DNA from 4 places in the Pararhizobium sp. P1_E7 genome. Region 4 is predicted to be linked to each of the others. Evidence: predicted binding sites of a transcription regulator. Region 4 holds the regulator's gene; each other region holds the start of a gene.
The links. Region 4 encodes PhoB, which activates phosphate uptake and scavenging genes when phosphate is short. Its sites were predicted from a motif close to TGTCATNNANCTGTCAT; they were not measured.

Region 1 (8,044 bases), on a different contig from region 4:
CCCCTTCCCCTACTTTAGAAAACAATAGGAAAAGGAATGATTGTGCGCAAGATAAACAACAACCGCTGTTGCGTATTTTTGTATTGCGCTACTAAACGAAAATCCCGTCAGGGTGCCGGCTGATAGCGCACGAAGGCAAACTCCTTGCCATCGGGCGACCAGTTGGGAACGTTGATCGAGCCCTGCCCGCCGAACAGGCCGAACAGGATGCGGGCATTGCTGCCATCCGGTTCCATCAGCCGCAGCCGGACATTGAGGTCGCGCGGATGGTCGAAGACGTCGCCATCGTAGGAGATGACGAGCAGGTGCTTGCCATCGGGCGACGGATGCGGGAACCAGTCGCCGTATTCGCTGTCGGTAACGCGTGTGACATCGGAGCCATCGGGCCGGATGCGCCAGATCTGCATCTGGCCGGTCCGGCTGGAGTTGAAATAAATCCATTCTCCATCCGGGCTGTAGTCGGGCCCGTCATTGCGTCCCTCGCCGAAGGTCAGCCGCGTCTCATCACCGCCATCGACAGGGATGGTGTAGATATCGAAGACCTGGTCGCGGATGCCGCAATAGGCAAGCGTCTTTCCGTCCGGCGACCAGCCATGCCAATAGGACGGCCGGTTCTCAGTCACCTGCTTTGGCAGCCCGCCCGTCGCAGGAAGCGTATAAATGGTGGACGCGCCGAACTCGGTCTTGTCGCTGATGACGATGGTTTTGCCGTCGGGCGAGATGCCGTGATCATTGTTGCAGGTGCGTGCAAAGCCCGTGTCGATCAGCACCGGTTCGCCGCCGGAAAGCGGCAAGCGGTAGAGCAGGCCGTCACCGTTGATCACCAGCGACTGTCCATCGGGCGACCAGTTCGGAGCCTCGACCAGCTCATCCGTTTGCCAGACCACCCGGCTTTCACCGCTGGCAATCGTGTAGATTTCGACCGAGCTGCGCATCCTGCTTCTTCCTTTCCGAAAACTACCGGTCGCGGAACCGGTTGGTGATCGGATAGCGGCGGTCACGGCCAAAATTCTTCTGGGTTATCTTCACGCCCGGTGCCGATTGGCGGCGCTTGTATTCGGCGATGTAGAGCAGATGCTCGATCCGGTGCACCGTCGCCTCGTCGTGACCACGCGCCACGATCTCTTCGGTGCCCATCTCCTTCTCGACCAGGCATTCGAGGATATCGTCAAGCACCGGATAGGGCGGCAGCGAATCCTGGTCGGTCTGGTTCGGGCGAAGCTCGGCAGACGGCGCCTTGTCGATGATGTTCTTCGGGATGACTTCGCCCGACGGCCCGAGCGCGCCCGGCGGCACGGTGGTGTTGCGCCAGCGCGACAGCCCGTAGACCTGCATCTTGTAGAGATCCTTGATCGGATTGAAGCCGCCGTTCATGTCGCCATAGAGCGTCGCATAGCCAACCGACATTTCCGACTTGTTGCCGGTGGTGACAACCATCGAGCCGAACTTGTTGGACAGCGCCATCAGGATCGTGCCGCGTGTGCGGCTCTGCAGGTTTTCCTCGGTGATGCCGGATTCCGTTCCCTCGAACGTTTCCGAAAGCGCACTGAGGAAGCCCTGCACCGGCTCCTCGATCGGCACGATGTCGTAACGGCAGCCGAGCGCCTTGGCGCAATCCTCGGCGTCCTTGAACGAATCCGACGAGGTATAGCGATAAGGCAGCATCACCGTGCGCACCCGCTCCTCGCCCAGCGCATCGACAGCAAGGGCCGCGCAGATCGCCGAATCGATACCGCCGGAGAGCCCAAGCACAACGTTCTTGAAGCCGTTCTTGTTGACGTAGTCGCGAAAGCCCAGCATGCAGGCGCGGTAGTCGGCCTCCTCCTGTTGCGGCAGGCGCGACATCATCCCCTGTTCACAGACCCAGCCGTCGCCGTTTCTGCGCCACTCGGAGACGGAAAGGCTCTCCTCGAACTGGCTCATCTGGAAGGCCATGCTCTTGTCGGCATTGAAGGCGAAGCTGGCGCCGTCGAACACCAGTTCGTCCTGGCCGCCGAGCTGATTGGCGAAAATCAGCGGCAGACCGGTTTCGATCACCTGGCGAAGCACCACCTGATGACGGACATCGACCTTGCCGCGATAGTAGGGCGAGCCGTTCGGCACGAGCAGGATCTCCGCTCCGCTTTCCGCCAGCGTCTCGCAGATGCCGAGATCATTCCAGATTTCCTCGCAGATCGGGATGCCGATCCGCACGCCGCGGAAATTGACCGGCCCCGGCATGGCACCTTCGGTAAAGACCCGTTTCTCGTCGAATTCGCCGTAGTTCGGCAGATCGACCTTGTCGCGAAGGGCCAGAACCCGGCCTCCATCGAGAACGGCAACGGAGTTGTGGCGCCCCGCTTCGCCCTGCCGCGGATAACCGACGACGACACCCGGGCCGCCATCGGCGGTGTCGGCGGCGAGCGCATCGATCGCCTTCTGGCAGGCTTTGAGAAAAGCCGGCTTCAAAACCAGATCCTCCGGCGGATAGCCGGAAATGAACAGTTCGGTCAAAAGCAGAAGGTCGGCGCCGCTGCGCGCCGCGTCGGCGCGCGCTTCCCGGGCCTTGGCAAGATTGCCGGCAACGTCTCCCACAGTCGGGTTCAGCTGGGCAACCGCGATGCGGAACGTCGTGGAAATGGTCTTTTGCGCGGTCATGAACAGGCCTGTACTTGAGCTTGCTATCGCGGATGCCGGGGCATCCGGTGATGTGTTTATCGCATTTAGCCTCAAAATACCCCGTGCTTGCCCGCAAGTCAGAAAAAAATCAATTCAACAGAGGATTGCAGCGCCTGAGCGCTGGCTGAAAGCCGCTGCGCCGCTCCGTTTCCCCCTTGAAAGCACCATCGAAAAAAGACGGGGGAAAACGCCGCTTGAATTATTCATCCTCCGTTCAAGATGACATCTGTATGACATTAGGAAGACAGTTTTGTAAAAATTGGAGACGGCCTTGGCCAGTTTTGAATCGGCAGCAATCGCTGCCACCGCTTCCAGGTCCTATGGCCCGCAAATCGGTTTCGGCCACCGCCATGCCAAGGCGCTTTCCATTGCAAGACACCTCTCCCTGTCGCTGCTTTTGTCGATTACGCTGATCTTCTTCGTCGAATGGATCGCCCGCAATTCGGTCACGGAAGCAGCGCTGTTTTTCCTCGACCCGGCCCGCCCGGCCTGGACCACCGCCGGCGTGTTCTTTCTGCTGTTCCTGGCAATTGATGCGGCCTTCGCGCGCGAAAATTATGGCGTCATCCTGATTGCGCCGCTGGCGCTTGTGCCGGCGCTCGTCAGCCGCCAGAAGCAGATTTTCCTGTCCGATCCCCTTTATCCGACAGACTTCCTGTTCGGGCGCCAGATCATGGAACTGATGCCGGTTCTGGTCAGAGACCGGCCCTGGACAGCTGTCGGCATCGTTGCCGGCATGGTTGTCGCGGTCGTTGCCCTTGCCTGGCTTGCCCGGTTCGCCTGGCGGCGCTTTCCTGTGCTGACCCGCCGTCAACGCCTGACACGGCTCGCCGTCGCGCTGCCGCTGCTGGGCGCGTTCTACCACCTGATGGACTACAACAACTTCTCCTGGGTGCGCGATCGCCTGCAGGTCATTCCGATCATGTGGGACCAGACCGAAAACTACCGTCACAACGGCTTCACCATGGCGTTTGCGCTCAATCTGCCGATGGCCAACGTCACGGCGCCCGCAGGCTACATGTCGGAAGCCATCAACAAGATTCCGACCAAGCCGGTGCCGGCAGGCACGACCCATCGCGGCAAGCCCGACGTGATCGTGCTGATGAGCGAATCCTTCTGGGATCCGACCCGCCTGCCAAACGTCAAGCTGTCGCCCGATCCGATGCCGACCATCCGCGAAATGCAGTCCGGCAACGTGTTCTCGCCCGAGTTCGGCGGCATGACGGCCAATGTCGAATTCGAGGCGCTGACCGGCTTTTCGAACGCCTTCCTGCCCTATGGCAGCATTCCCTACCAGCAGTATATCCGCAACCCGATCCCGTCGCTTGCCACCTTCTTCCGTGGCGAAGGTTACGTTTCGCGTGCCGTTCATCCGTTCCAGAAATGGTTCTGGAACCGCAGCGCCGTCTACAAGGCCTTCGGCTTCGAGCAGTTCAGGTCGGAAGAGAATATGCCGGTGATGCAAAAGCGCGGCATCTTCGCATCGGATGAATCGCTGACCAAGGAAATCATCCGCCAGGCCGACCAGCTGCGCGATCCGTTCTTCTTCTTCACCGTCACGCTGCAGGGCCATGGTCCCTATGAGGCAAACCGCTACGCCAAGAACACCATCAAGGTCGAAGGCAATCTTCCCGCCGTCGACAAGCAGGTTCTCGAAACCTATGCACAAGGCATCAAGGAAGCCGACGACAGCCTGAAGATGCTGATGGACTGGGCCAAGGAGCGTGACCGCGAGACGATCATCGTATTGTTCGGCGATCATCTGCCGCCGCTCAACACGGTCTATCCGAATACCGGCTTCATGAACGACGTCACGGCGTCGCGCAAAGGTTCGCTCGAGCAGATGAAGGCGCAGCATGAAACACCGCTGGTCGTCTGGTCGAACAAGACCGGCCCGGTCAAGGATATCGGCACCATCAGCCCGGCCTTCCTCTCCTACCAGATCCTCAAGCAGGGCGGCTTCGAGCATCCCTACTACACAGGCTTCCTCGGCAACATCTTCGACAAATACCGCGTCATCGACCGCTACATGCTCGTCGATGACAAGGGCAAGGAAACGGCCGCCTGGGCACGGCAAAAGACGATCCCGCCGCGCATCCGCGACTATCGTTTCCTGCAGCACGACATGATGTTCGGCCAGCGCTTTGGCACGGAACGGTTCTTCCAGTCGCATGCGGATCTGTTCGCCGGCGCGGCGATGTAAAAAGAAGGGGGACGCCGGCGATCGGCGTTTCCGCAATTTACCGGCATGGGCCCATACCAAGTCTCGATAATAGAGATAGGTTTCTATCATCGAGACTCGGTATAAAACGGGCAACGTTATTTGACGGAGCCGGCCCATGTCTCACCTCGACGAAGTCTCCCACCTCCTGTTTGGCAAACCGAGCACTGAACTCGGCGACGTGGAACGCCATGTCCTGCGGCACGCCAAAGAACGCAAGATCCTGTCCCAGGACACCAACGCAGCCTTCATTGCCGGTCAATCCTTCGGTGACCGGACGGCAGACAGCATTGCCCGCATTGGCGGCTCCTGGGGTTTTATCGTCGCATTCCTCATCTTCCTCGCCGTCTGGGCCACCGCCAATACGGTTTTGCTGACACAAAATGCCTTCGACCCCTACCCCTTCATCTTCCTCAACCTGCTCTTGTCGATGATCGCAGCGCTGCAGGCGCCGATCATCATGATGTCGCAGAACCGGCAGGCAATGAAGGATCGTTTCGATGCCTCGAAGGACTACGAGGTCAATCTCAAATCCGAAGTCGAGCTGATTTCGCTGCATCACAAAATCGATACGGTGCTGCTGCGCGAAATCGCCGAACTGCGCACCGATGTCGGCCGATTGCAGGCGCTGCTTGCGCAATACAGGGACACAGGAAGCGCGCAGACCTGACTTTACCTGTGCCATTCCGGCTCTGACGCGGCCGCGTCAAGCGCAACCGAACGAATATGGCACAACCATAAATATAAGAAATACAACATTTAAACGCAGGAATGTAAAAGCCCATTTATTAGCGTATAGAAAAATTAACAAATGAAGCACACGATATAGGTGTAACAGGATCGATATATCGACCCGGTGCAAACCTGGGAGTGTGTTGTATGTCTTTTATGGCGCGGATGCGCAACAATACGGACGGTGCCGCAGCGCTGGAATTTGCGATCATCGCGCCGCTGTTCTTCCTGACCATTTTCACCATGATCGGCTACGGCATCTATCTGAGCGCCACGCACGCCATCCAGCAGATCGCCGCTGATGCGGCGCGAACCGCTGTGGCCGGACTTTCGGCGACGGAACGAAAGAGTCTCGCTAAATCGTTCATCCAGACATCGACGCTGGATTATGCCTTCATCAACAAGGCGAAACTCTCGGTCGATGTCGAGGACGATATCAGCAATCTGAACCAGTTTACCGTCACCATTGTCTACGACTCGAGCGAATTGCCGATCTGGAAACTGTTTTCCTTCGCGCTGCCCGATGAGGAAATCAAACGTTACGCAACAATCAGGCTGGGAGGTATTTGATGGCCCGCGAAGCTCTGAAACGACGCAATATTCTCACCAATACCTCGGGCAATATCGGTGTATCCGCAGCCCTTGTCCTGCCCCTCGTCGTGCTCTCACTCGGGCTGGGGATCGATTTTGGCTATCTGACGCTGCAGAAGCAGGAGATGCAGGGCATCGCCGACCTCACCGCCATCGTCGCGGCCTCGGACCTGCCCAATGTCGAGAATGCTGCGCGCAATCACTTCAAGACCAATGGCCTTCCCCTGGCGATTGCGACCAAGGACGGCTTGATCGATCCGGACGGAAAAGTCATCCAGAAAGACGTTGCCGCGATGAAGAACGGCATCGTCACGATCGTCAAGGGACGCTATGTCCCCGATCCGGCGCTCGCAACCGGTCAACGTTTCATCCCCAATGCCACGCCGGCGGATGCAGCCCAGGTCTCTGTCGAGAAGGAAGGCACGCTGCACCTTGCCGCCATGTTCAGCGCACCGCCGACGATGCGCGCCGTTGGCACGGCCGCCAGCACCAAGCTTGCAGCCTTCTCCATCGGTTCACGGCTGGCAAGCCTCAATGGCGGCATCCTCAATCAGCTGCTTGGCCAGATGCTCGGCACGACGATCTCCTTGAAGGTGATGGATTATCAGGCGCTGGTCGATGCGGATGTCGATGTTCAGCCCTTTCTCAAAAGCGTTGCCACCCGCCTGAGCCTGACGGCGGCGAGCTATGACGACGTCTTGAAGGCCAACCTGACCATGCCGCAACTGCTTGCCTCGATGCAGGCCGTTCACGGTATCTCCAGCACGGCGACGACGGCCCTCAAAGCGCTCGAAACGGCCACCAAGCTCAACAAGAAAACCTTCACCTTGTCGCAGATCCTCAACATCGATCCGAAAAAGGGATTGAAAGTCGATGCCGGGTCGAACTGGGCGATGAAGGTCAGCGCGCTCGACATCGTTTCGGCCGCAGCAGCACTTGCAAACGGCACCAACCAGATATCGCTGGCTGCAGTGGCCGGTCTTCCGGGCATTGCGTCGGCCAGCGTCAATCTTGCCATCGGCGAACCGCCGGTCTCAACACCGGCGCACAGGCTGGGCGCGCCCGGTTCGGCCGTTCGCACCGCTCAGACGCGGCTTGCCATCGAAGTGAATATCGATGGACTGTCCCTGCTTGCCGGTTTGCGGATCAAGCTGCCGATCTACATCGAAGTTGCCCACGCCGAAGGCAAGCTTGCCGATATTCGCTGCTACGGCGGTTCAACGACCAATGCCAGCGTCTCCATCGATGCCGTTCCGGGCGTTGCGGAGATCGCGATCGGAACGGTGAACCCTACCGTTTTGTCAAACTTCAGCGATGAGGCAAGGGTCGTAAAAGCGCGGATCCTCGACTCCCTGCTGGTCAAGATTGACGGTCTTGCTCATGTCGAAACACAGAACATGCAGCCGCAGAGACTGACGTTCAGCCCGTCCGAGGTCGCCGCGAACGCCGTCAAAAGCGTCTCGACCAAGGACATCCTGACCTCGACCACGCAGACCCTGCTCAACAATCTGGATGTCGATATCCAGGTGCTGTTCCTCTCACTCGGCAGTCCCAAGCTCGTTCAGGCGGCGCTCGCCCAGACATTGGGCGCGGTCACGCCGGCGATCGACACACTGATCTATAACCTGCTTCTCGCCGTCGGCGTGCGGGTCGGTGAAGCGGATGTTCGCGTGACCGGTGTCAACTGCCTGCAGCCGGTTCTGGTTCAATAAACGTCACAAAATGCTTTTTCTTTCTCTGACCGGATGGCATCCCTGCCATCCGGTCTTTTTTTTCTGAATAGATTGCAGGCAAGAACCGTCTGTTATTTGCACCCTTTGGTGAAACAAATGATGGACTTAT
Region 2 (8,044 bases), on a different contig from region 4:
TTCGAAGACGGCGGCATATTCCTTCATCTTCTTGGCGCCGATATCCAGCCGCGCCTTGCTGACCGTGCGCTGGGAGAATTCGGTAAAGCTCTGCTTGAAGACACCCTGGGCGCGGTCGCGGCCCAGCACCTTTTCGGAGATGGCAGCGCCGGCCAGAGCGCGATCGACCGCTTCGGCGGGAATGCCCTTGGCAATCGCCTCGGCCTTGACGCCCTGCAGGAAGGTGGCGAGATCACCGCCGCACGGTGCGGCAGGTGTGGCCGCCTGTTGCGCAAGGGCAGATGAGGCCAAAAGGGTGAGAAAGCCGATCGAGAGAACGGAGCGCAGTGTGCTGCGTGTCATCGCAAGTCCTTGTTGTGTCGGGCCGGAGCCGGCCAAAACGGCCTTTCAAAAACAGGCCGCAGTTAGCGTCGAAATTATGGGAGCCGCTGTCGCACGGCAATGGGGCGGAAAGAAGAAATGCGCCCTTTTCGCAGGCTCAATTCTGGGCCTGTTCGCGCGCCTTGGAGACAGCTGCCACCCAGTTCTTCCAATTCTTCGGCGATCCCGCGAACACGTTGATGTCAGCGTTGCCATCGATGCCGGGGATCACGCCGGTGCTGGTATATTGCCAGAAGGCCCAGCGGCGTTCCGCGTAGATTTCCGTCGGGTGCGATGCGACCGAACGGACCCAGAAATGATAGTCCTTGAACTGGCCGACGAGATTGTCACGGTGGAAATCGACCGAGGTATAGATGATCGGGCGCTTGCCGTAATAGGCTTCGAGCCGGTCCATGAAGCGCTTCATTTCGGTCTGAACGGTCAGTGGCGACGGCCGGAAGCGGCAGGTCTTGGATTCGCCGTTCCATTCGACATCGAGAACCGGCGGCAGGTAGACGGCGCTCTTGGGCACATTGGCGATGAACCAGTCGGCTTGCTGGTCGGCTGTCGAGCAGAAATAGTAGAAATGATAGGGCGCATAGGGCAGGCCGGCGGCGCGGGCCTGCTGCCAATAATCGCTGAACTTCGCGTCGATCCTATCCTTGCCTTCGGTCGCCTTGATGAAGGCGAAGGAGACGCCTGAGGCCTTTACCTTGACCCAATCGACGTCGCCCTGCCATTTCGAGACGTCAACACCATGGATATTGTGAAGCTGCGGCGTGCGCGCGCCAAAATCCTGCGGATCCTTGTCCTGGAATTTCGGCGGGATGGAGGCTGTGGAGACGAGATCGTAGTCTGTCGAGGTACAGGCGGAAAGAAGGCTCACAATAGGCAGGAGAGCCAGGAATAGCCGGCGCATGGGGTTCCCGTTCTGAAACGATCGACGAAGCTGCCTCACACGATGATATCCGTTGATGTGAATTCCCCCGGAGGCCTGAACCTCATCTTCATCACATCATCGTAAAAAATGAGTTAGTTTCAAGCAGCAATTGCCAAAGCGGTACCACCGACCCAAAAGTAGTGGTCTACGCCGGGAAAATTAGACCGGCAGCATTCCGCGGGGCTTGCGGCGGCCTATTACGCGAGGCGCCGGCAATACCAAGTCTCTATCATCGAGACTTGGTATAAGTGAAGAGCCATGCATAGCCGCGGCCGATAGGCCGGAACGCAAGCGCATCACCAAGGGTTTCAGCCTTGGCCTCAAGCACTGTTGTCATGGTCTTTCGCGGCGTGACGTGGAACCGCTTGAGCCACCCCTGAAGGCCGCGCCGGAACAGGCGGGGCAGGCGCTCCTGCTGGCCGAAATCGGCGATGTGCAGCGAACCGCCCGGATTGAGCGCGCCAATCGCCGCGTCTATTGCCTTTTCCCATTCCGGGATCATGGAAAGCGCATAGGAGATAACGATGCGGTCAAAGCCGGGCTGGCCGAATTCGCCAGCTGTGAAGCCGGTCGCGTCGGCAACGCGCAGCACTGCATCCTGACGGCCTTCCCGGGCCAGTTTGGCCTGCGCCGAAATCAGCATCTCGGCGGAAATATCGAGCCCGTACAGCCGGGCGTGCGGAAACCGCCGGCTAATCAGCGCCAGATTGCGGCCTGTGCCGCAACCAATTTCCAACACGCCGGCGCCAGCGGGGATGTCGAGTTCGCGGATCAGCGTGTCGCGTCCAAACAGATAGTATTTCCTGGTCAGGTCGTAGAAATGCCGCTGCGTGCGATACATCCGGTCCATGCGGTCGGCATGGCTGCTGCCTGCACCGGTCTCGATCGCCGTCATGCTGCTTTCCTGTAGATATGGAAGCCGCCATAGATTGCCGAGCGGTCTTTCAGATTGAGCGCCTGCGACTGCTGAGCATCATAGCGCCATTGCCCGAGCAAGGCGTCCGAGACGCGGCCTTCCAGAATGCTGGCCTCGGCGGCAGTCCGGAAGATCACTATGGCGCCTTCAGCCGAGGTGCGGGTGATTTCGCCCCACAGGTCGTTGAGCTGGCGGTCGTTCATCCAGTCCTGGGCGTCGAGCAGCACGTAGCGATCGACGGAGCCTGCAGGCTTCTTGGCCAGAAGCTCGGTAAAGCTGGCATGATGCACATGGACGCGCTCGGCATTGTTGCGGATCGCCTCGTGGCGGCCGGCCTGCAGATATACGGGCAGTTCGCCTTCATGCGGCATCGGATAGCGGCGGGCAAAGGCCTGCCAGGCAAAGTAGTTTTCCTTCAGAGGAAAATGGCAGGAGAGCTTTTCCAGCCGATGGCGCAGTACGCCCGCCAATGATTTTTCCGCGCTGAGGCTTGCCAGCTCGTCGAACTGCTGCGGCGGAATACCGAGACCGAACAGCGAGCTCTTGCGGCTGGTGATCCAGCGGATAACCGGACGGTCGAACAGGGGGGCCAGCCGCTCGTCGAAGAACTGGCGCTGTTCGCGCATCGAACGGGCACTGGCAAGTTCGCTCGGATCCACACCGTGCAGCCGCGCCAAAAGGTGGCCAAGACCGATAAACCGTCCGAGCAGGCCGGTGCGATAGATGTTCTTGCCGAAAACCTTGATACGGCGTTGGCCGGTCAGGCCGCGGGCGTTCCAGTATTTGCGCGTCTCTCTGTCGAGTTTCGGTGCGATGAAAAGGTCATAGGCCCGGACATTGCTGGCAAGATCGTGGCGGGCGAGGAAACGGACGATGTCCGCATGGGTGGGCAGATGCCGGAATGCGGCGAGCTTCAGCCGGTTCAGCGCGACGTGATGCGGGTTGAGGTCCACGACATCGATGCGTTCGGGGGCCGCAGAAAGGTAGGCCAGCATGTTGCAGCCGCCGGAACCGATGGTGACGATATGATGCTCGGGCCGCAGCTGCATCGCAGTCATGTCGACGGCTGGATCCTCCCATATCTGCGGGTAGACGAGCCCGCTAAAGAGAAGCCCGAAAAGACGTTCCGAAAGACCGTCAAGGCTCAGCGCCTTGTGCTGGATAAGCGCGGTTTTCAGCTTGCGGTTTCGTTTGCCATAGCCAGCATCGGGTGCGAGATCGGTCATGTCATCCTGCCATCCGTTAATGTTGGAGGAGCTTCTAAGACGAGTCCGCTACACTTTGATGACGAAAGCCTTATGCAATGTTCACCCGTAGAATTGCAGGGGCGAATGCTGTCCCCCCGGGGCCGGAAAAGCTCGAGGTGCGATCGATCGCCACTAGAAACATGTTTAGCACCAACGTGATTGCCACAAAGCCTTCCTAAATGCATGGAATCCTGTTCTTCTGGCCATGGCGAAGCAGGGACGATGCGGATGCGGAAAAAAAGGTGGTTCTGGCTCGCAGGCTCGGTATCGGCAGCCGTCACGGCTTTCGTGGGCTGGCTTGCCGTCGTGCCGCCGGAGCTGCTGCGGGTCGGTGACGGTTATGCGGCCAAGATTGTCTGCTCCAACGTTTTCATTGCCGGCAGGGATGCGAACACGGTTCTAGCCGATGACGTCCAGGCGCCCGGACACCCCCTCCTGCGCCTGGTGCGGATATCCGTCGATGAAACGCGAAAAGCAGTCACGGCGCGCATGTTCGGTTTTGCCGCACCCGGCCGGGCTATCTATCGCGAGGGGCTCGGCTGCACCAATGTGACCGAGGGCGAATTCGCCACTTTTCCCGGAAACAGGCAGCTTCGCCGCCGGCCACCGCAATCGGATGACGGCAAACCGTGGCCCGATGGCAGCGGCACGGCAGTCAACCCGGCAGTCCAGACGCTTTTGACCGACCCGCAGCTGTCCGGGCCCGGCATGCGCGCCATCGTCGTCGTCAAGGACGGAAGGATCGTCGCGGAAAACTATGGCGAGGGGTTCAACAGCGCGACGCCGCTGCTCGGCTGGTCCATGACCAAGTCGGTGACGGCTGCCCTGATCGGCTTGCGGATCCGTGACGGCCAGATGTCGCTTGAGCGGACTGAATTGTTGCCGCAATGGCGAAACGATCCGCGCAGTCAGATCAAACTCGCCGATCTTATGGCCATGCAGAGCGGACTTCAGTTCAACGAGGACTATGGCGATGTGACCGACGTCACGCGCATGCTCTATCTGGAAGGGGACATGGCCGATTTCTCAGCGGCCAAGCCATTGGAGGCAAAGCCAGGCGAGCGTTTCAGCTATTCCAGCGGCACCTCGACCATCCTGTCGAGGCTCTGGATGGACACGTTCGGCAGCGTGCGCGAGGCACTGACCTTTCCGCGCGCGGCGCTTTTCAGGCCGCTCGGCATGAACAGCGCGGTTTTGGAGCCCGACGCGCACGGCACCTTTGTCGGCTCTTCCTATATGTATGCGACAGCGCGTGATTGGGCCCGGTTTGGCCTCTTCCTCTTGCAGAACGGCAGCTGGAACGGTGAGCAATTGTTGCCGCAGGACTTTGTCAGCTACATGCACACGCCAACCAAGGCATCCGGCGGCCGTTATGGGGCAGGGCAGGTTTGGACGAAGTTCGGAAATGACGGCGGCCCGCCTTTGCCCGGCGATGCCTACTGGCTGCAGGGGCATGACGGCCAGACCGTGATGCTGGTGCCGTCGCTCGGGCTTGCGGTCGTTCGGTTGGGCCTCACGCCGTCGCGCAGCGGCTATGACGTGCGCCAGCTGCAAGCCAAAATAATAGAGGCGGTCAACTGACCGCCTCGAAATCCGACAGGCTATGGGGCAGGCTGGCTAGAGCGCCGCACGTCATTCATGATGCGCAAAACGTCGCTGTAACACCTTGAATTTGCCGCATAATTTTTCCTTAAATCGATTCCGATTAAAGGAATTATGCAGCAGGCCTATTTCATGCCCAGTGTTTCGAGCAGGCCCTTGCGCTTGGCGTGATAGTAATAGCCGCTGGCATAGAGCTTGACCGCGCCGTCGTTCTGGTTGTCGGCCACCATCCAGGCGCCAGCCAGATATTTCGTCGCATATTTCAGATTGGTTTCGGCATCGAACAGGCCTTCGGCCGGCCCTTCATAGCCAAGTCCCTTGGCCGTATTGTAACGAATCTGCATCAGGCCGTAATTGCCGGAGTGATAGGCCCGCGGATTATAGGTGCTTTCGCGCTTGACGACACGGTGCACCAGTTCTTCCGGGATATTGTTGAGCTTGGCATAATAGGCGATCAGGCGATCGAGTTCGGGGCGCGAGCTTGTCGGCTTGGCGCCGATACCCAGCGAGGCCGGGATGTTCTTTGCCATCGCATAGGCGCTGGCGCCGATCGACGGCTTCGGCATCGGCACGATCATGTGATTGGCGACCAGCGTTTCCAGGCCGACAGGTTCGCCGGTATCGAAATCCGATTCCATCGCGGCCATCATCATGCCTTCGGGTATCTGCGGCACGCGATCGGTCTTTGCAGATACCAGCGCATTTGCCGTTTCAGGCAGCGTGGCGGCTGTTGCCGCCTGGGCAGCTGCAGACGTCTGGGGGGCCACCAGGGCATTGGCAGCGGTCGCCGGCATCGTTACCGGATTGGTAGCGGCAACCTGTGCCGTTGTGGTTTCGCCGGGCTTCATCATCGCTGTTTCAGCAGCAAGCGCTGCTGCGGTCGCCGATGTCGCGCCGTCTGGGGTCGGCAGAGCGTAAGCCGTCATTTCCGTTCCGGGCTTCGGCAGCGGCGTTACCGTCTGCACCGCCATCAGCTGTTCCATCGGCGTTCGCTCGACGCTCGAACAACCGCCAGCCAGCGATGCCGAGATCAGAGCACAGGCCGTAACAGCCGGTTTTGAAACGAAAAAACGGAAATTAGCCATGCTGTCACTTTCGTGCTGTCAGGCCCCACAGCCCCCTGCAAATCAGCAGCCGGGAGCCGCCATGCGCTGAACGTCATTAACCTATGAGGCGGTGAACCGCAAGCATGAGGCACTTTTTCAGGCGCCAGCACGCCGCAGGCCCGCAGTCAGAAGGCCTGCGCCGATCAAAAGAGAGCCGCCGGTACGGTTGACGATGGCCTGGACTTTGGGTTTTCGAATCGTCTGGCGGGCAGCCGAGGCCATCAGCGCGTAAAGAGTCGCGTTGATGGTGGCGAGCACCAGGAATGTGCTTTCAAAGATCAGCATCTGATTGAACAGCGGACGGCCGAGGTCGAGGAACTGCGGCAGGAAGGCGACGAAGAAGACGATGCTTTTCGGGTTGAGCGCGGTGACGATATAGGTGTGCAGGAAAATCCGCACCGGCTTCTCCGCTGGCGCCGGCATCGTGCCATCGGCTTCCTCCGTTGAGATCGGCGTGCGCCAAAGCTTGATGCCCAGCCAGATCAGATAGGCGGCGCCCACCCATTTCAGCACGGTGAAAATCGCAGCCGAGGTCGCAAGCAGCGCTCCAAGGCCGAGCATCGATGCGGTCATCGCGGTGAAATCACCCAGCGCCACGCCAGCGACCGTTGCACTTGCGACCTTGCGTCCGTGCCCGAGCGCATAGGAGATGACGAGAAGAATAGTCGGGCCGGGAATGGCGAGCAGAATGGAGGAGGCGGCAACGAAGGCCAGCCAGTGTTCGATCGACATGAAAACAGCTCCGTTTGGACGTGGCGTTCGATTGAGGAAGCCATGCGCAAACGGAGCCGTCAATAGGCGTTTATGAGCGTCAGATTACTTTGCCGGCGACCATTTCTGGCCGATCACGTCCATGACTTCGCCGAACCATTTTACCGATGTGTCGAAGTGCTTGCCGCCACGGATGCGCGGGAATTCGATCGTGCGCAGCTTGCCGCCCTGATCTTCGTCGTGGCCGGTGACGCCGGACACCTTGTTCAGCGCGCTTTCGACGGCAAGATCGACCATGCCCTGGATGAGGCGCAGGTCGTCGGCGTTCGCCGGTGCGGAGCGGGCATAGTAGCCGGATTTCTGCACCATCGAGCGTTCGGCGCCGAGAAGAGCTGCGAACTGCTTGGAGAACCAGCCGCCGACATTGATGGTGTCGATCTTCACATGGCCGAAGGCATCGCGCTTGACGGCTTCACCGGCTGCTTCGCGTTCGGCAACGACGGCATCGAGGCAGGCGCCTTCCGAGACGAACAGCGTCACGAAGCCGGTCTTGTCCATCGTCGCGCGCAGCCGCGCGGCTTCGGCTTCGAGGTTGAAGGCGGTCTCGGGCAGATAAAGGCCGTCGATATTCTTCATCTGGCGGTTCATCATGAAGCCATCGACGAATTCCCGGTCGTCGATATGCTGGATGTAGGCGCGCGCGGTTGCAGCCGTGAGCCAGCCGCAATGGCGGCCCATGACTTCGTGGACGACGAGCGTGCGCGGCGCAGCACTCTGTTCGTTGCTGACATTGTCGAAGAATTTTGCGCCATATTCGGCAGCGGTCCACGCGCCGAGCGACTGGCGGATCGGCACGACATCATTATCGACGGTCTTCGGCAGCCCGACGACGGTCAGGTCGTAACCGTTGGCGCCGAGGTAGGCGGCAAGGTCGGCAGCCGTCGTATTGGTGTCGTCGCCGCCGATGGTGTGCAGGATGGTGATGCCGTCGGCGGCCAGCCGTTCGGCGGCGACCCGCAACGGGTTCTGGCCTTCCTTGACCAGGCCGCGCTTGACGCAATCGGCCGTGTTGGTCAGCTTCACCCGGCTGTTGCCGATCGGCGAGCCGCCGTGGCGGTGGAGGATATGGGCGTTTTCCCGCATGTCGCGGGTGATTTCGATA
Region 3 (8,044 bases), on a different contig from region 4:
AGCCCGTCTGGTCGATCAACGTCGAGACAAAGGCCGGACCGCCGCGGTTGATGACATCGTTGGCCAGAACCGTCGCGATGATTTCGCGGCGCAGGCGGTGCTCGTTGATATCGCTGGCATGGGCCTTGTGCATCTTGGCCGGGAAGTAATCGCGCAGCGTCGTCAGCAGATAGGCGTCGTCGGGCAGGTCGCTGGCGACGATCTCGTCGAACAGCACGATCTTGGCATAGGACAAGAGCACGCCGATCTCGGCGCGTGTCAGCGCCTTGCCGTTCTGATAGCGTTCGCTCAGCGCGAGATCGTTCGGCAGCACCTCGACCTTGCGGTTGAGATGGCCTTCGGCTTCCAACCGGGTCATAAGCCGGGCAAGAGGCGTCCGGTTGCCGGCACCCAGCATTTCCGTCAGCGAGATGGACAGCGACTGCTCGTAGTTGTTGCGCAGCACCAGGGAGGCCACTTCGTCGGTCATCGAGGCCAAAAGCGTGTTGCGCTTGGCCCGCGTCAGCCGGCCGTCGCGCATCGCCGAAGCGAGTGCGATCTTGATATTGACCTCGAAGTCGGAGGAGTTGACGCCGGCCGAGTTATCGATGGCGTCGGAGTTGCAGCGTCCGCCCTTGAGGCCGAAACCGATGCGGCCGCGCTGGGTGACGCCGAGATTGGCGCCCTCGCCGATCACCTTGGCACCGACCTCGTCGGCGGTGATGCGGATCGGGTCGTTGGCGCGGTCGCCGACTTCCGCATCGGTTTCGCTTGGGCCGCGCACGTAAGTGCCGATACCGCCGAACCAGAGCAGGTCGGCCGGGCTCTTCAGGATCGCCGTCATGATCTCGGACGGTGTCGCCTGGCTCTTTTCAAGGCCGATTGCCGCCATCGCCTGCGGCGTCAGCGTCACCGATTTTTCCGAGCGTGGAATGATCATGGCGCCCGCCGAAAGCGTCGAGCGGTCGTAGTCCTGCCAGCTGGAACGCGGCAGGTTGAACATGCGCTTGCGCTCGGCAAAGGATTTTTCGATATCCGGATCAGGATCAATGAAGATGTCGCGATGGTCGAAGGCGGCGATCAGGCGGATTTTCTCCGACAGGAGCATGCCGTTGCCAAAGACGTCGCCGGACATGTCGCCGACGCCGACGACGCTGAAGGGCGTCGTCTGGATGTCGATGTCCATTTCGCGGAAATGCCGTTTGACCGTTTCCCAGGCACCGCGCGCGGTGATGCCCATCTTCTTGTGGTCGTAGCCGGCCGAACCGCCGGAGGCAAAGGCGTCGTCCAGCCAGAAGCCGGCTTCCTGGGCCAGGCCGTTGGCGGTGTCGGAGAAGGTCGCCGTGCCCTTGTCGGCGGCAACGACGAAATAGGGATCGTCGCCATCGAGCCGCAGCGTATTCGCCGGGGGTACGATATCCTGGCCGACAATGTTGTCGGTGATCGACAGCATGGTGCGGATATAGGTCTTGTAGGCCTCGGTGCCCGCCTTGAAGATGTCATCGCGCGTACCGCCGGCCGGCAGTTGCTTCGGATAGAAGCCGCCCTTGGCACCGACGGGGACGATGACGGCGTTCTTGACCTGCTGCGCCTTGACGAGGCCGAGCACCTCGGTCCGGTAATCCTGCGACCGGTCCGACCAGCGAAGTCCGCCACGGGCCACCTTGCCGAAGCGCAGGTGAACGCCTTCGACCTCGGTGCCGTAAACGAAGATTTCGCGGAAGGGGCGCGGTTCCGGTAGTCCTTCCAGCGTTTTAGGATCGAGTTTGAAGGCCAGCATCACCTTCGGATTTCCGCTTGCATCGCGCTGGAAATAGTTGGTGCGCAGGGTCGATTGCACGACATTGACGTACCGGCGCAGGATCTGGTCCTCGTCAAGGCTCGGAACGGCGTTCAGGGCCTCTTCGATGGCGGCGCTCAGCGCGGCAATGCGCTTCGTTCTCGGCTTGTCTTCGAGCACAGGGTCCATGCGAGTGACGAAAAGCTTGAAAATATCCGAAGCAATAGCCGGATATTTGTTCAGCGTGTCAGCGAGATAACCCTGGGAATAGGTGATGCCGGTCTGGCGCAAGTAACGCGCGTAAGCGCGCAAAACCGTCACTTCGCGCGCGGTCAGCCCGGCCAGCAGGATCAGCCGGTTGAAGCTGTCGTCCTCGATCACGCCGTTCCAGGCGGCCAGATAGGCCTCCTCCAGCATTGGTCCGGTCTTGTTGAGATCGAGCAGATGCCCGTCGCGATGGACCAATTCCATATCGTGCAGAACAACGAGGCGCTCGCCAGCCGTTGCGCAGGAAACGGCAATATCGTGGGTCTGTTCGCTGATGACCCGGAAGCCGAGGTTTTCAAGCAGCGGAACGCGATGCGACAGCGAGACCGGCTCGCCGGCGTGAAAAATCTTCAGCTCCAGCGATTCCGGTCCCTTGCCGCGCTTCTGGTAGAAGGCGATGCGGATCGGGTCGCCCGGCGAGCAGGCGGCGATATCAGCGAGATCGGCATGGGCCTCGGCTGGCGTGAAGGCGGCCTGATAGGCTTCGTTGACGGCGATGGACACGTCGTCATGGCGGGCGAGCAGGTTGAACCGGTCGATCCAGCGGGTGACGATGTCGCGGACCGCGTCTTCAAGCTTCGCCTGCGCCACACGCGGCGTCTTGCCGCCGGAACGGCCGATAATGAAATGCACCCGCGCCAACCCGCCCTCCGGGAAAGCCGGGTAATAGGCCGAAACGCGGCCGTCATAGACGGTCTTCAGATAGAGCCCGATCTTTTCGCGCACATCGGAATCATACTGTTCGCGCGGCACGTAGACGATAACGGAAACGAAACGATCGAAATGGTCGATGCGCGGCAGAACCCGGATTCGCGGCCGGTCGGCCAGTTCGTTGATCTGCTCGCAGAAGCTTGCCAGCAGGCTGACATCGATCTGGAACAGGTCGTCGCGCGGGTAGGATTCCAGTGTATTGGTCAGCATCTTGCCGGAATGGCTCTGCGGATCGAAGCCGAAATGATCGACGATCTTTTCGACCTTGAAGCGCAAAAGCGGAATGTCCGCTGCCGGCCGCGTATAGGCGCTCGAGGTGAACAGACCGACAATGCGCAGTTCGCCGGTGACATTGCCCGCCTCGTCGAAGCGCTTGACGCCGATGTAGTCCATGTAGGCGCGGCGGTGCACCACCGATTTGACGTTCGCCTTGGTGACGATGAGAAAATCCGGACCGTTGAGGAAGGCAAGGATTTCCGGCGTCGTCAGTACGGCATCCTTGCCCTGACGCAGCACGCGCACGTCGGGATTGGAGAGGATGCCGAGACCGCGGCCTTCGCCGCGTTCGACCACGGCATCGTCGCCCTTGCCGGAATAGGTGTATTCGCGCATGCCGAGGAATGTGAAGTTGTTGCCGCGCAGCCAGCGCAGGAACGCCAGCGCTTCGTCGCGGTCGCCCTTCTTGCGGCTCGGTGCATGGTTTTCCAGCTCATTCATCGCCTGATCGAGCAGCACCGTCATCTGGCTCCAGTCGCCGACGGCCTGGTGAACCTGCGACAGCACGTTGGCGACGCGTTCCTTCAGGTCTTCCGCTTCTGCCGCGGTCAGCTTGGCCAGGTGAATCTGGATGTGACTGATCCGGGTGGCGGGATCGCTCTTCTCTTCAGGATCGAAAATTTTAGCCGGCTTGCCTGCCTCGATAACCAGAATGGGGTGTACGGCAAGGTAAATGTCGCGGTGCGTGCTCGTCACCTCGCCCATGATCGAATCGTAGAGAAACGGCATGTTGCGGTCAGTTACGGACAGGACTGATACGTCGTCGCCATTGGGTGCAATCCCCTCGACCGTCTCAACGCTGATTACCGGCCGGTCGCTTTCCTTGTGGCTGATGGCCGTCAGCGCATGGGCTGCCGCCAGCGCCAGCATGTCGGGCGTATAGGCATCGAGATCGTCATGGCTGGCGCGGCGAAAAAGGATCTCCGGAGCGAGCAATTTCAGCCCGAGCGCTTTGCCGGCTTCGCTCACCGCTTCGAAATGACGGTCTTTTTTTGGATTGTATTTGGTGCCCATGACGTATCTCCCCGCAATCACCATTTTGGCCGAACCTAACAGAAGAATTGCTCATGGCGATTGTTTTTGTGGCTATTTTTCGGCCAGATTGATCCAAATCGGAATGGTTTTGTGAAATTTTTGGCAAAGATTCGCCGATTTTCGAATTCAATCGGTTGTATTTGCATATTTCGTTGTTCTGATGAATGAGCCGGAAATGCGCCCTCTGATCTTTTGTCAGCCGCAGTTGACAGCGGCATGACTGTCGGGCGATCTGGGCAGGTCGAAACAGCGGAAAATCAGATATGTCCGAGCCTGCACCCGGCGCCGTCATCGTCATTTCAAGCCATGTGATTCGCGGCTCGGTCGGCAATCGCGCGGCCGTCTTTGCGCTTGAGACGTTGGGCTATCCGGTCTGGGCCGTGCCGACGGTCATCCTGCCATGGCATCCGGGCCATGGTCCATCGACGCGGGTGACGGTCGGCGAAGAGGATTTCGGCAGGCTGATCGATGATCTGATCCGCGCCCCATGGACGGGCGAAGTCCGCGCTGTCCTCTCCGGCTATCTTGGTGCTGCCCACCAGGCGGAAGGCGTCGCGCGCCTGGTCGAGGCCTTGCGGGAGAAAAAGCCCGATCTGTTTTATGCCTGCGATCCGGTGATGGGCGATGCCGGCGGGCTTTATGTGCCGGAGGCGACGGCAATTGCGATGCGCGACCGGTTGCTGCCGCTTGCCTCTCTTGCCACGCCGAACAGGTTCGAACTGTCCTGGCTCTGTGGTGCAGATCTTGACACAAATGCCGCTATTCTCGAAGCCGCGCTGTCGCTTGGGCCGCCTCGCATGCTCGTTACCTCGGCCTTCCCGATGATGCAGGGCAGCACCGGCAATCTCTATCTCTCCGGCAATCACGCGTTGCTCGCCGAACATCGGCTGATCGACAATCCTCCCAACGGGACGGGCGATCTTCTGGCGGCGCTGTTTGTCGCCCGGCTTCTGGAAGGGCTGAACGAGGAGCGGGCCTTGCAACTGGCCACTGCCAGCGTCTTCGAGATCATCGCCCGCACCGGCAAGCGCGGTGCCGACGAATTGACGCTTGAGCGCGATGCGTCCAGCCTTGCGACGCCGATGGCCATGGTTCAGATGCGACGACTGATGCATCCCGGGCAGAAACGCCGGTCGTGATTCTGTTCGGCCTATCTACCCCTTGCCAGCCCATGCCTTGAGCGAATAAACCGTTTCCACCCTACGCAAAACGATACGAAAAATTCCACGGATGTTACCGGCGGCGCGGGCTGCCGTAAATTTGCCTGTGTGCGGCGCAGGAAGATGGTATGTCGTGTGCGGCTGACATGCAAATGTACATCTCAATTGTCTTAAATAGTTGGAGTGATCGAGCACCATGCAGCGTTTCCCGGACCATTTGCTGAACGGCTACAACAACTTCATGAGCGGCCGCTTCAATGAGCAGCAGAAGCGTTACAAGGCCCTGGCCGAAAGCGGCCAGCAGCCGAAGACGCTTGTTATTGCCTGTTGCGACAGCCGGGCAGCGCCGGAAACCATCTTCGACAGCGGACCCGGCGAATTGTTTGTGGTGCGCAACGTGGCGAATATGATGCCCCCTTACGAACCGGACGGTCATTATCACTCGACGTCGGCCGCTCTTGAGTTCGCCGTCCAGGTTCTGAAGGTGAGCGATATCGTCGTCATGGGTCATGGCCGCTGCGGCGGCATCAAGGCGGCGCTCGATTTGGATGCGGAGCCGTTGTCGCCCGGCGATTTTATCGGCCGCTGGATGAATCTCCTTAAACCCGCCGCCGAACAGATTCACAGCAATGACATCATGACCGTGGCGGAACGCCAGCGGGCGCTGGAGCGGGTGTCCATTCGCAATTCCATAGCCAATCTGCGCACTTTCCCCTGCGTCCAGATCCTCGAACAGCGCGGCAAGCTGCAGCTGCATGGCTCCTGGTTTGACATCTCGACCGGCGAGCTTTGGGTGATGGACCCGAAGACCGGCGATTTCGCCCGGCCCGGCATGTGATTTTTCGCTTGCGGCGTTTTGGCGCGGCGGCGTGCTTCAGATGCGCGCCGTTGCCACGAGTGAGCGCGACATGGCCAGCAAGGTCGGGATCGCATTCTGCGCCGAAAACAGCGTGCCGCTGACAAAGGCGCCGTTGATGACCAGCGCCAGCTGCAAGGCCAGTTCCTCCGGGCGCTTGACTCCCAGGCGCTCGGCTATCGCTTTCAGCCGCTGCCTCAGTTCTTCCTTGTGCATCCGTGCCACGGCGCGTGCCGGGTGCGCGGGATCGGGAAACTCCGCCGCGACATTGATCTGCGGGCAGCCGCGATAGTTCGGACGACCGGCGCGTTCGCCGATCCAGCCCATATGCGCTTCAAGTTCGGCTTCGGCATCGCCTGCGTGCCCCCCGGCATCGCCTGCGTGCCCCCCGGCATCGCCTGCGTGCCCCCCGGCATCGCCCGCGTGCCCTCCGGCATCGCCCGCGTGCCCTCCGGCATCGCCCGCGTGCCCTCCGGCATCGCCCGCGTGCCCTCCGGCATCGCCCGCGTGACGCTGCGCGACCTCGTCCCACACTCTCCAGAAATCGTCGTCCTCGCGCTGCAGGAATGCGGCAATGAGGTCGTCCTTGGTTCGGAAATGCCGATAGAGGCTGGTTTTCGCCACCCCCGCTTCCGCCACGATCATATCGACCCCGACGGCGCGCACACCCAGGCGATAAAACAGCTCTGAGGCCGTTTGCAGAACCCGCAATCTGACCTCGGGATTGGTTTCCGCCTTCTCGTCAGGCGTGGTGGCTAGCGTCATCGGCTGATCTCCTTGCGGCCAATATGGCATATCCTCGCTTGACACGCTACAGACTTGTTTGTATCGCTTGTGAACAGACAGGTCTGTATCGTGTGATCAATATTGCAGGGAGGCGCATATGCTCGATCATCATTCATCAGGAGACACGCAGGGACAGAAAGTGGCCGTCTTCGGGGCCGCGGGGCACACCGGGCGTTTCGTGATCGCGGAACTGTTGCGGCGCGGGTTCGGTGTCATCGCAATCGGCCGGGATCAGGAAAGGTTGGCATCTCTTGCGGAGGGAAACGGCAGCGTCGAAGCCAGACTGGCCGCCGTCGAGGATCCTTCATCGCTTGATCGCGCCTTTGAAGGAGCGGCGGTCGTGATCAATTGCGCCGGGCCATTCCTTGATACGGCCGAACCGGTAATCTCGGCTGCACTGCGGGCGCGTATTGCCTATCTCGACATGACGGCCGAGCAGCCGGCCGTACTGTCCATCTTCGAGCGCTTTGCCGAGCCTGCCAAGGCGGCGGGGGTCGCCATCGTCCCGGCCATGGGGTTCTATGGCGGCCTGGGCGATCTGCTGGCAACGGCTGCAATCGGAGACTGGACCTCGGTTGACGATCTGCGCATTGCCATTGCACTCGACAGCTGGTTGCCGACGCAGGGCACGCGGCGAACCGGAGAACGCAACACCGCCCACCGCCTCGTCATTAACGGCGGACAATTGCAGCCCCTGCCAAGCCCCGCGCCCACCACGTCCTGGCGCTTTGCAGCGCCGTTCGACAGTCAGGACATGGTCGAACTGCCGTTTTCGGAAACGATCCTGATTTCCAGGCATCTGACGGTGGGCGCGTTTCATAACTATCTCAACTTGACGCCGCTTCGTGACCTGCGCGATGTGAATACGCCATCGCCCGAAGCTGCGGATGAAACGGGGCGATCAGCCCAGGTTTTCCTGATGGAGGTTGTCGCGCAACGGGAGGGAGAGGTTCGCCGCGCCTCCGTGACGGGACGCGACATCTACGCGGTCACGGCTCCGCTGATCGTCGAAGCCGTCCAACGGCTTCTTCGCGATCCAGGTGAAAAGAGCGGTGTTTTTGCCCCCGGCGAACTCTTCGATGCAGAACAATTTCTGCAGAGCCTGGCGCCACAACACCTGGCTTATAAGCCCGCCATACCCGTGTGATGGTATCGTCTGCGCGCCTGCGCCGGCACCTTAAACAAAAAATCCGC
Region 4 (8,044 bases):
AGACTGCTGGTTCAGTCCGAAGTCGGCAAGGGTACGGTCTTTACGGTGAGGTTTTGACACAAACCCATCGCCTGAAAAGTCACATGTCAAAAATACACAGTTATTTCAAATAGTTGATATGTCACAAATGTTTCGTCAAGTTGACATAAAAGGTGTGGGCATCGGGCGCTAACTAGGGCGGCCGATCGACACGGCGAAAGCGAGCGCTGGTGAAAAGCGCACCCACACAAGCCCATTATGGGAGTATTCTGATGAAGTCCTTGAAACTTACTGTTGCAGCTCTGGTTGCATCCGCCGCTTTTGCTGGCGTTGCCATTGCTCGCGACCAGATCCAGGTTGCCGGTTCCTCGACCGTTCTTCCCTACGCAAAGATTGTTGCCGAAACGTTCGGCGAAACCTTCCCCGACTTCAAGACCCCGGTTGTTGAATCCGGCGGCACCGGTGCCGGCCTGAAGGAATTCTGCAAGGGCGTTGGCCCGGACACGATCGATATCGCCAACGCATCGCGCAAGATCAAGGACAGCGAGCTGGAAACCTGCAAGGCAGCCGGCGTCACTGAAGTCCAGGAAGTCAAGATCGGTTATGACGGCATCGTCTTCGCAACGGATAAGGGCAATGCCGATCTGAAGCTCGTCCCGAAGGACCTCTACCTGGCGCTCGCCGCTGAACTGGTTGTCGACGGCAAGCTCGTTGCCAACCCTTACAAGAAGTGGTCGGAAGTCAACAAGGACCTGCCGGACGTTGAAATCGCCGCTTACATCCCGGGCGAAAAGCACGGCACGCGCGAAGTCTTCGACGAAAAGATGCTGGCCCACGGCTGCAAGGACGCGGGTGCTGACGTCGCCATCAAGGCTCTTATTCCCGACGCAAAGGAAGCTGCCAAGAAGTGCATCGCTGTTCGTAAGGACGGTCTGGCGATCGATATCGACGGCGACTACACCGAAACACTCGCTCGTATCGCTTCCAACAAGAACGGTATCGGCGTTTTCGGCCTGTCCTTCTATGAAAACAACGCTGACAAGCTGAAGGTTGCGACCGTCAGCGGTATCGTTCCGTCGGTCGAAACGATTGCTTCGGGCGAATATCCGGTTTCCCGCCCGCTGTTCTTCTACGTCAAGAAGGCTCACCTCGGCGTTATCCCGGGCCTGAAGGAATATGTTGAATTCTTCCTCGACGACCAGATGGTCGGCCCGGATAGCCCGCTGGCTGCCTATGGTCTCGTTCCGGCTCCGGACGCCGAGCGCGAAGCTGACCGCAAGGCCTTCACCGACGGCAACATGCTCTAATACACCTCAAAAATCCGGCACGGCAGTTTTGCCGTGCCGGACCTCCCGAGTATGCGGATTTGCCGGCTTTCATGTTTGACAAGGCCGGGGGGACATATCGATGAGCACTTCTCTTATTCTTTTGATCATTTTGATCGTTGGCCTTGCGGCGTATTTTGCCGGCCGCGCACGGGCGATGGCCAGCTCCAAAGGCAAACTTTCCGCCCTGCATTCGCTTCCCGGTTATCATGGCGTCTATGTTGCCATCTGGGCGGTTTTGCCGGCTGCGTTCGTTCTTGCCGTCTGGCTGATCGCCAGCCCGTTTTTCGTTGAAAATTCCGTTCGAACTGCTTTGCCGGAGAATGTGCGCAGCCAGGGCGGCGCGACCACCGAACTCATGCTCGGTCAGGTCATGCAGGTCGCCAACGGCTTGAAGCTGCTGAACAGCGACGAACTTGCGGCCGTCACAAGTGGCTCCAGCAACCTTCGCGATGCCTTGGCGGCCAAGGGCGTGCCGATGGCAAATGCCGGCGAGCCTTACATGGTCGAGGCAGCGCAGCAGTACAACTCTCTGAAGGATGGCAGCCGGTGGACAATGAGCGCCGTCGTGCTGATCATCGCGATCGCCGGCGCCGTTTTCGCCATTCGCGGCATCAGCGCGCCGTTCCGGGCCAGAAACCGGGTCGAGCGCGTCATGCTCGGTGCCCTCCTGGTGGCATCTTCCATCGCGATCCTGACGACAGTCGGTATCGTCGGCTCCATGCTGTCTGAGGCGATCCGCTTCTTCCAGTCGGTATCCCCCAGCGCGTTCTTCTTCGGCACGGTCTGGGATCCGCGGTTCTCGGCTGCGGGCAGCGGTGGCACGGAAGGACAGTTCGGACTTCTGCCGCTTCTGGCCGGCACCCTCTACATCGCTTTCGTCGCCATGCTGTTTGCGGTGCCTGTCGGCCTGTTCGCCGCCATCTACATGGCCGAGTACGCAAAGCCTGCGGTCCGCGGCATTGCCAAGCCGCTCCTTGAAATTCTCGCCGGCATCCCGACCATCGTCTACGGCTTCTTCGCGCTGGTGACGGTCGGGCCTTTCCTGCGCGATATCTCCGCTGAGCTGAACGGCCTGGTCACCGGGAACTACGTTAACTTCATCCAGGCGCAGAGCGTTCTCACCGCCGGTCTCGTCATGGGCATCATGCTGATCCCGTTCGTGTCGTCGCTGTCGGACGACATCATTACGCAGGTGCCGCGCTCGCTGCGTGACGGTTCGCTCGGCCTCGGCGCCACACGCTCCGAAACCATCAAGCGCGTTATCCTGCCGGCTGCTCTGCCCGGTATCGTCGGCGCCTTGCTGCTGACGGCCTCGCGTGCTGTCGGTGAAACCATGATCGTGGTGCTGGCTGCAGGTGTTGCTGCCCGCATGCAGCTCAACCCGTTCGAAGCGATGACCACGGTCACCGTCAAGATCGTCAATCAGCTGACGGGCGACCTCGAGTTCAACTCGCCGCAGACACTGGTGGCGTTCGCGCTGGGCATCACACTGTTTGCCATCACGCTCTGCCTCAACATCTATGCACTCTACATCGTGCGCAAGTATCGGGAACAGTACGAATGACCGACATGACATCCTCCGTACAGTCCTCCTTCGTGCGCCCGGCGCAGGCAAGACGCGATATCGGCATCAAGAAGCGCTACGCTGCCGAACGCCGCTTCAAGGCTTATGGGCTCATCGCCATCCTGATCGGTCTGTTCTTCCTGTTCGTTCTTTTGTGGACTGTCGTCTCCAAGGGCTACACGGCCTTCCAGCAGACGGCGATCACGCTGCCGATCGAGTTTTCGGAAAAGATCATCGATCCGAAGAACGAGCGTGGTGCAAATCCCACCAAGCTGATGACGGCGAACTATCCGCTTCTGGTGCGCGATGCGCTGGTCAAGGCTCTCGATATCGATCCCGCCAACAAGCCGCTCGTCAAGCAGGCGACGGACATGGTCTCGGCAAGCGCCCGGACGCAGCTTCGCGATCTGGTCGTTGCCAATCCCACACTCATCGGCACGACTGCCAATGTCTCCCTGCTGGCGGAAGGCAATATCGACAGCGCCAACAAGGGGCAGATCGACCTGACCGTTGCCGAGGCCAACCGCAAGGTGAAGGACCAGCAACTCGAATGGATGAAAAAGCTGTCCGAGACCGGTGCCATGGCCAAGCAGTTCAACACCGGCCTGTTCACCTATGGCGCATCGAGCCGGCCTGAAGCTGCGGGCATCGGCGTCGCTGCCCTCGGTTCGCTCTATATGATGCTGATCGTCCTGGCGCTTGCCCTTCCGATCGGCGTTGCAGCATCGATCTACCTGGAAGAGTTCGCGCCCAAGAACAGGCTGACAGACCTCATCGAGGTCAATATCAACAACCTCGCGGCTGTTCCGTCGATCGTCTACGGTCTGCTTGGCCTGTCGATCTTCATCAACTTCGCCGGCATGCCCCGTTCGGCCGCTGTCGTGGGTGGCCTTGTCCTGACGCTGATGACGCTTCCGACGATTATCATCGCCACGCGTGCAGCCTTGAAGGCAGTCCCGCCGTCGATCCGCTCGGCCGCTCTTGGCCTGGGTGCCTCGAAGATGCAGACGATTTTCCACCATGTCCTGCCGCTGGCCATGCCGGGCGTCCTGACAGGAACCATCATCGGTCTGGCGCATGCGCTCGGTGAAACCGCGCCGCTGCTCCTGATCGGCATGGTGGCCTTCGTGGTCGACTATCCCGGCTCGCCGATGGAGCCGTCCACTGCCTTGCCGGTCCAGATCTATATGTGGGCCAACGAAGCCGAACGTGCATTTGTCGAACGGACTTCGGGTGCGATCATGATCCTCTTGATCTTCCTCGTCGTCATGAACCTTGGCGCAATCCTGTTGCGGCGTCGCTTTGAGCGGCGCTGGTAGTGAGGTAGAAACATGAACATGATGTCAGAAGCAGCAGTTGAAAAGGCGCTGGACCAGAAAATGAACACTGTTCCTTTCAAGATGATCGGAAAGGACGTTTCGGTTTATTACGGCGAGAAGCGTGCGCTTTTCGATGTGAACCTCAACGTTCGCGAAAACACGGTCACCGCGCTGATCGGCCCGTCGGGCTGCGGCAAGTCGACGTTCCTGCGGACCCTCAACCGCATGAACGACACGATCGACGGCTGCCGAGTCACCGGCAAGATTACCCTCGACGACGGTGACATCTACGACCCGAGCATCGACGTCGTTGAACTTCGCGCCCGCGTCGGCATGGTCTTCCAGAAGCCCAACCCGTTCCCCAAGTCGATTTACGAGAACGTCACCTACGGTCCGAAGATCCATGGTCTCGCCCGCACCAAGGCTGAACTTGACCAGATCGTCGAGTCGAGCCTGCAGAAGGCCGGTCTCTGGAACGAGGTCAAGGACCGCCTGCATGAATCCGGCACCGGTCTCTCCGGCGGTCAGCAGCAGCGCCTGTGCATTGCCCGCGCCGTCGCCGTCAGCCCGGAAGTCATTCTGATGGATGAGCCCTGTTCGGCGCTGGACCCGATCGCGACCGCCAAGGTGGAAGAGCTGATCCACGAACTGCGCACGAACTTTACGATCGTCATCGTCACGCACTCGATGCAGCAGGCTGCACGCGTGTCGCAGCGCACCGCCATGTTCCACCTCGGCAATCTCGTCGAGGAAAACGACACCGACAAGATGTTCACCAATCCGGACGACCAGCGTACCCAGGACTACATCATGGGCCGTTTCGGCTGAAGGCGCTTCCCCACCCTTCCATGCCGGCAGGGTGGCGGTCTTCCAACCCGGATTGTGATCGCAAGGAAAAACAATCATGTCTACGCACATTGCTTCCGTCTATGACGAAGATCTGAAGTACCTGACCCGCCGCATCTCCGAGATGGGCGGTCTGGCCGAACAGATGGTGGCCGAATCCGTGCGCGCCCTGGTCAATTCCGACCTGGCGCTCGCCCAGAAGGTCATCTCCGACGACACCATCCTCGACGAGGCCGAGCGCCAGATCGGCGAGAAGGCGATCGTCACCATCGCAAAACGCCAGCCGGTCGCCGCCGACCTGCGGGAAATCATGGGGTCGATCCGCATCGCGGCCGATCTGGAGCGGGTCGGCGATCTCGGTAAGAACACTGCCAAGCGCGTCATCGCCGTTTCCAGCGCCAGCCTGCCGCGCCAGCTTGCCCGCGGCCTCGAGCATCTGGCCGAGCTTGCGCTCGTCCAGCTCAAGGAAGTGCTCGACGTCTATGCTTCGCGCTCGCCGGAAAAGGCCAACAGCATTCGCGAACGCGACGGCGAGATCGATGCGATCTATACGTCGCTGTTTCGCGAACTGCTGACTTACATGATGGAAGATCCGCGCAACATCACACCCTGCACGCATCTTCTGTTCTGCGCCAAGAACATCGAGCGCATCGGCGACCACGCCACCAACATCGCCGAAACCATCTACTACATGGCGACCGGCGCGCAACCCGTTGGTGAGCGTCCGAAGGACGATACAGCCAACACCGTCGGCGCGATCGGCAATTGATCGCGTGATTAAGTAAGTAAAGCCTTACGTAATGACTGCGCGAGCGGCCGCTGGAGCCGCTCGGCAAGCCTTCGGCCAGCCGGCCGGGCGCCTAGGAGCTGACTGCATGTTGCCAAGAATTGCCGTTGTTGAAGATGAAGAGGCGCTTAGCGTTCTCCTCAGATACAATCTTGAGGCCGAAGGGTTCGAAGTCGATACGATCAATCGTGGCGACGAGGCGGAAATGCGCCTGCAGGAACGCCTACCCGATCTCCTGATCCTCGATTGGATGCTGCCGGGCGTTTCCGGCATCGAACTCTGCCGCAGGCTGCGCCAGCGCTCTGAGACAGAGCGCCTGCCGATCATCATGCTGACGGCACGCGGCGAGGAAAGCGAGCGCGTCCGCGGGCTTGCCACCGGCGCCGATGACTATGTGGTCAAGCCGTTCTCGACGCCGGAACTCATGGCGCGGGTCAAGGCGATGCTGCGCCGGGCCAAGCCCGAAGTGCTGTCGACGCTGCTGAAATGCGGCGATATCGAACTCGACCGCGAAACCCACCGCGTTCACCGCAAGACCCGTGAAGTCCGCCTCGGACCGACGGAGTTCCGTCTGCTCGAATTCTTCATGGCCTCGCCGGGCCGTGTCTTCTCGCGTTCGCAGCTGCTGGACGGTGTCTGGGGTCACGACATCTATGTCGACGAGCGCACGGTGGACGTCCATGTCGGCCGTTTGCGCAAGGCTCTGAATTTTTCCAACATGCAGGATGTGATCCGCACAGTGCGCGGCGCAGGCTATTCGTTGGAAAGCTGAGCTTCTGTATTGCCCAGACGTAGAAAAGGGGCCGCTTGGGCCCCTTTTTCGTAAAAAGCAATCCGGCCTCAGCGTGCCCGGCGGCGCTCCGCGGAAGGCTGGTAGGCCAGCTTGGCGTGGAACGTGCAGTAGGGCGACGTGTCCGGGGAGTCGTTGCCGCAGAAGTGGAATTCTTCTTTCATCGGATCGCCGATCGGCCATTTGCAGGTGCGGTCGGTCAGCTGCGTCAGTGCCAGGCGGCGCGACATCGGAACAACGACGTTGTTGCCCGCCGGTGCTGCTTCCTGATCCTCGATCGCGTCGATTTCCAATTCTTCCTTCATGACGGCTGCACCGGTGGTGCGCGTCATTGTGCGGGTGGCGGTCATGCGCGATGCGGTGTAGTTGTTCGGTGCGCGGGGAGCTGCGGCAGGCGCGGGGCGTTTTGCCCGTGCCGTGGTCGTGCTGCCGCCAGCCTTGGCGCGGCCCGGCAGGCAGAGCCGGTGAACCTTGCCGATGACGGCATTGCGGCTGACGCCGCCGAGCTGCGCAGCGATCTGGCTCGCGCTCAAACCTTCGGACCACAATTTCTTGAGTTTTTCGACCCGCTCGTCAGTCCAATTCATGGTCTTGTCTCCATTCCCAGCGTTGGTGATGGTCGAATCCTCCACCGAGCCCTGGATGTGCTCCGAGGCTGAAACGCGATAACACTTTTGGTGACTAGGTCCGCCGCATGCGTTCTAGTAATTGTTTCTTAACGTAGAGCCCGGGGGACTCGCTGACAAGAGTCCGGGGAATCCCGCCGAATCGATTTCTGAGTTTTCCCCAACTTGCTTGCGATGCGTGGCATTTTTGCAAGGGTATCCGGCTAAAAAAAATCGCTTCCGCTGTGTCTGCCCGAATTGCCGGAAATCATGGGCTTTTGTTGACATTGCAGTGCGAAATGAAGATAGTGCCCCTGCCGCCGCGAGGCGGCATTTTGATTTTTTACGGGCTGCCCGCAGCCTCGTTGAGGATCTGGTTGTATAATTGCCGTGATGGTTTGAGGAGACACGCGCCATGGCCGATGCCACGCCGCTTTATGACACATATGCCCGTGCGCCCTTGCGGTTCGAGCGCGGCGAAGGCGTCTGGCTGATCACTGAAGATGGCACGCGCTATCTCGATTTCGCCGCCGGTGTCGCGGTCAATTCGCTCGGTCATGCACATCCGCATCTTGTGTCGGCGTTGAAGGAGCAGGCGGACAAGGTCTGGCACCTGTCGAACCTTTATGAAGTCCCCGGCCAGGAAAGCCTCAGCCGCCGCCTGACGGAAGCGACCTTCGCCGACAAGGTGTTCTTCACCAATTCGGGTGCAGAGGCGCTTGAATGCGCCATCAAGACGGCGCGGCGCTATCACTTCGCCAAGGGCCAGCCAGAAAAATTCCATATTATTACCTTCGAAGGCGCCTTCCATGGCCGCACGCTGGCG

Region 1: AC1D17_RS07790 (LTA synthase family protein) is a predicted target of PhoB. The motif match lies at 2,878-2,894, and genes of this name have one in related genera.
Region 2: AC1D17_RS05300 (BtaA family protein) is a predicted target of PhoB. The motif match lies at 3,490-3,506, and genes of this name have one in related genera.
Region 3: AC1D17_RS07015 (NAD-glutamate dehydrogenase) is a predicted target of PhoB. The motif match lies at 4,254-4,270, and genes of this name have one in related genera.

What each region holds. Positions count from the first base shown of each region.
Region 1 covers NZ_JBFUBH010000005.1:97,543-105,586, reverse strand. The annotation lists gene AC1D17_RS07800 (TolB family protein) at 108-935, opposite strand; gene AC1D17_RS07795 (NAD+ synthase) at 958-2,637, opposite strand; gene AC1D17_RS07790 (LTA synthase family protein) at 2,990-4,861, shown strand; gene AC1D17_RS07785 (DUF1003 domain-containing protein) at 4,998-5,549, shown strand; gene AC1D17_RS07780 (TadE/TadG family type IV pilus assembly protein) at 5,759-6,181, shown strand; gene AC1D17_RS07775 (pilus assembly protein TadG-related protein) at 6,181-7,914, shown strand.
Region 2 covers NZ_JBFUBH010000003.1:133,052-141,095, forward strand. The annotation lists gene AC1D17_RS05285 (lytic murein transglycosylase) at 1-342, opposite strand, end outside; gene AC1D17_RS05290 (glycoside hydrolase family 25 protein) at 479-1,279, opposite strand; gene AC1D17_RS05295 (class I SAM-dependent methyltransferase) at 1,530-2,195, opposite strand; gene AC1D17_RS05300 (BtaA family protein) at 2,192-3,442, opposite strand; gene AC1D17_RS05305 (serine hydrolase domain-containing protein) at 3,686-5,044, shown strand; gene AC1D17_RS05310 (transglycosylase SLT domain-containing protein) at 5,191-6,150, opposite strand; gene AC1D17_RS05315 (LysE family translocator) at 6,268-6,903, opposite strand; gene AC1D17_RS05320 (pyrophosphate--fructose-6-phosphate 1-phosphotransferase) at 6,988-8,044, opposite strand, start outside.
Region 3 covers NZ_JBFUBH010000004.1:213,039-221,082, reverse strand. The annotation lists gene AC1D17_RS07015 (NAD-glutamate dehydrogenase) at 1-4,027, opposite strand, end outside; gene pdxY (pyridoxal kinase PdxY) at 4,312-5,187, shown strand; gene AC1D17_RS07005 (carbonic anhydrase) at 5,405-6,046, shown strand; gene AC1D17_RS07000 (TetR/AcrR family transcriptional regulator) at 6,083-6,829, opposite strand; gene AC1D17_RS06995 (saccharopine dehydrogenase family protein) at 6,948-7,997, shown strand.
Region 4 covers NZ_JBFUBH010000032.1:5,932-13,975, reverse strand. The annotation lists gene phoR (phosphate regulon sensor histidine kinase PhoR) at 1-57, shown strand, start outside; gene AC1D17_RS21040 (substrate-binding domain-containing protein) at 252-1,286, shown strand; gene pstC (phosphate ABC transporter permease subunit PstC) at 1,387-2,871, shown strand; gene pstA (phosphate ABC transporter permease PstA) at 2,868-4,190, shown strand; gene pstB (phosphate ABC transporter ATP-binding protein PstB) at 4,203-5,018, shown strand; gene phoU (phosphate signaling complex protein PhoU) at 5,095-5,805, shown strand; gene phoB (phosphate regulon transcriptional regulator PhoB) at 5,912-6,595, shown strand; gene AC1D17_RS21010 (GcrA family cell cycle regulator) at 6,664-7,200, opposite strand; gene AC1D17_RS21005 (acetylornithine transaminase) at 7,634-8,044, shown strand, end outside.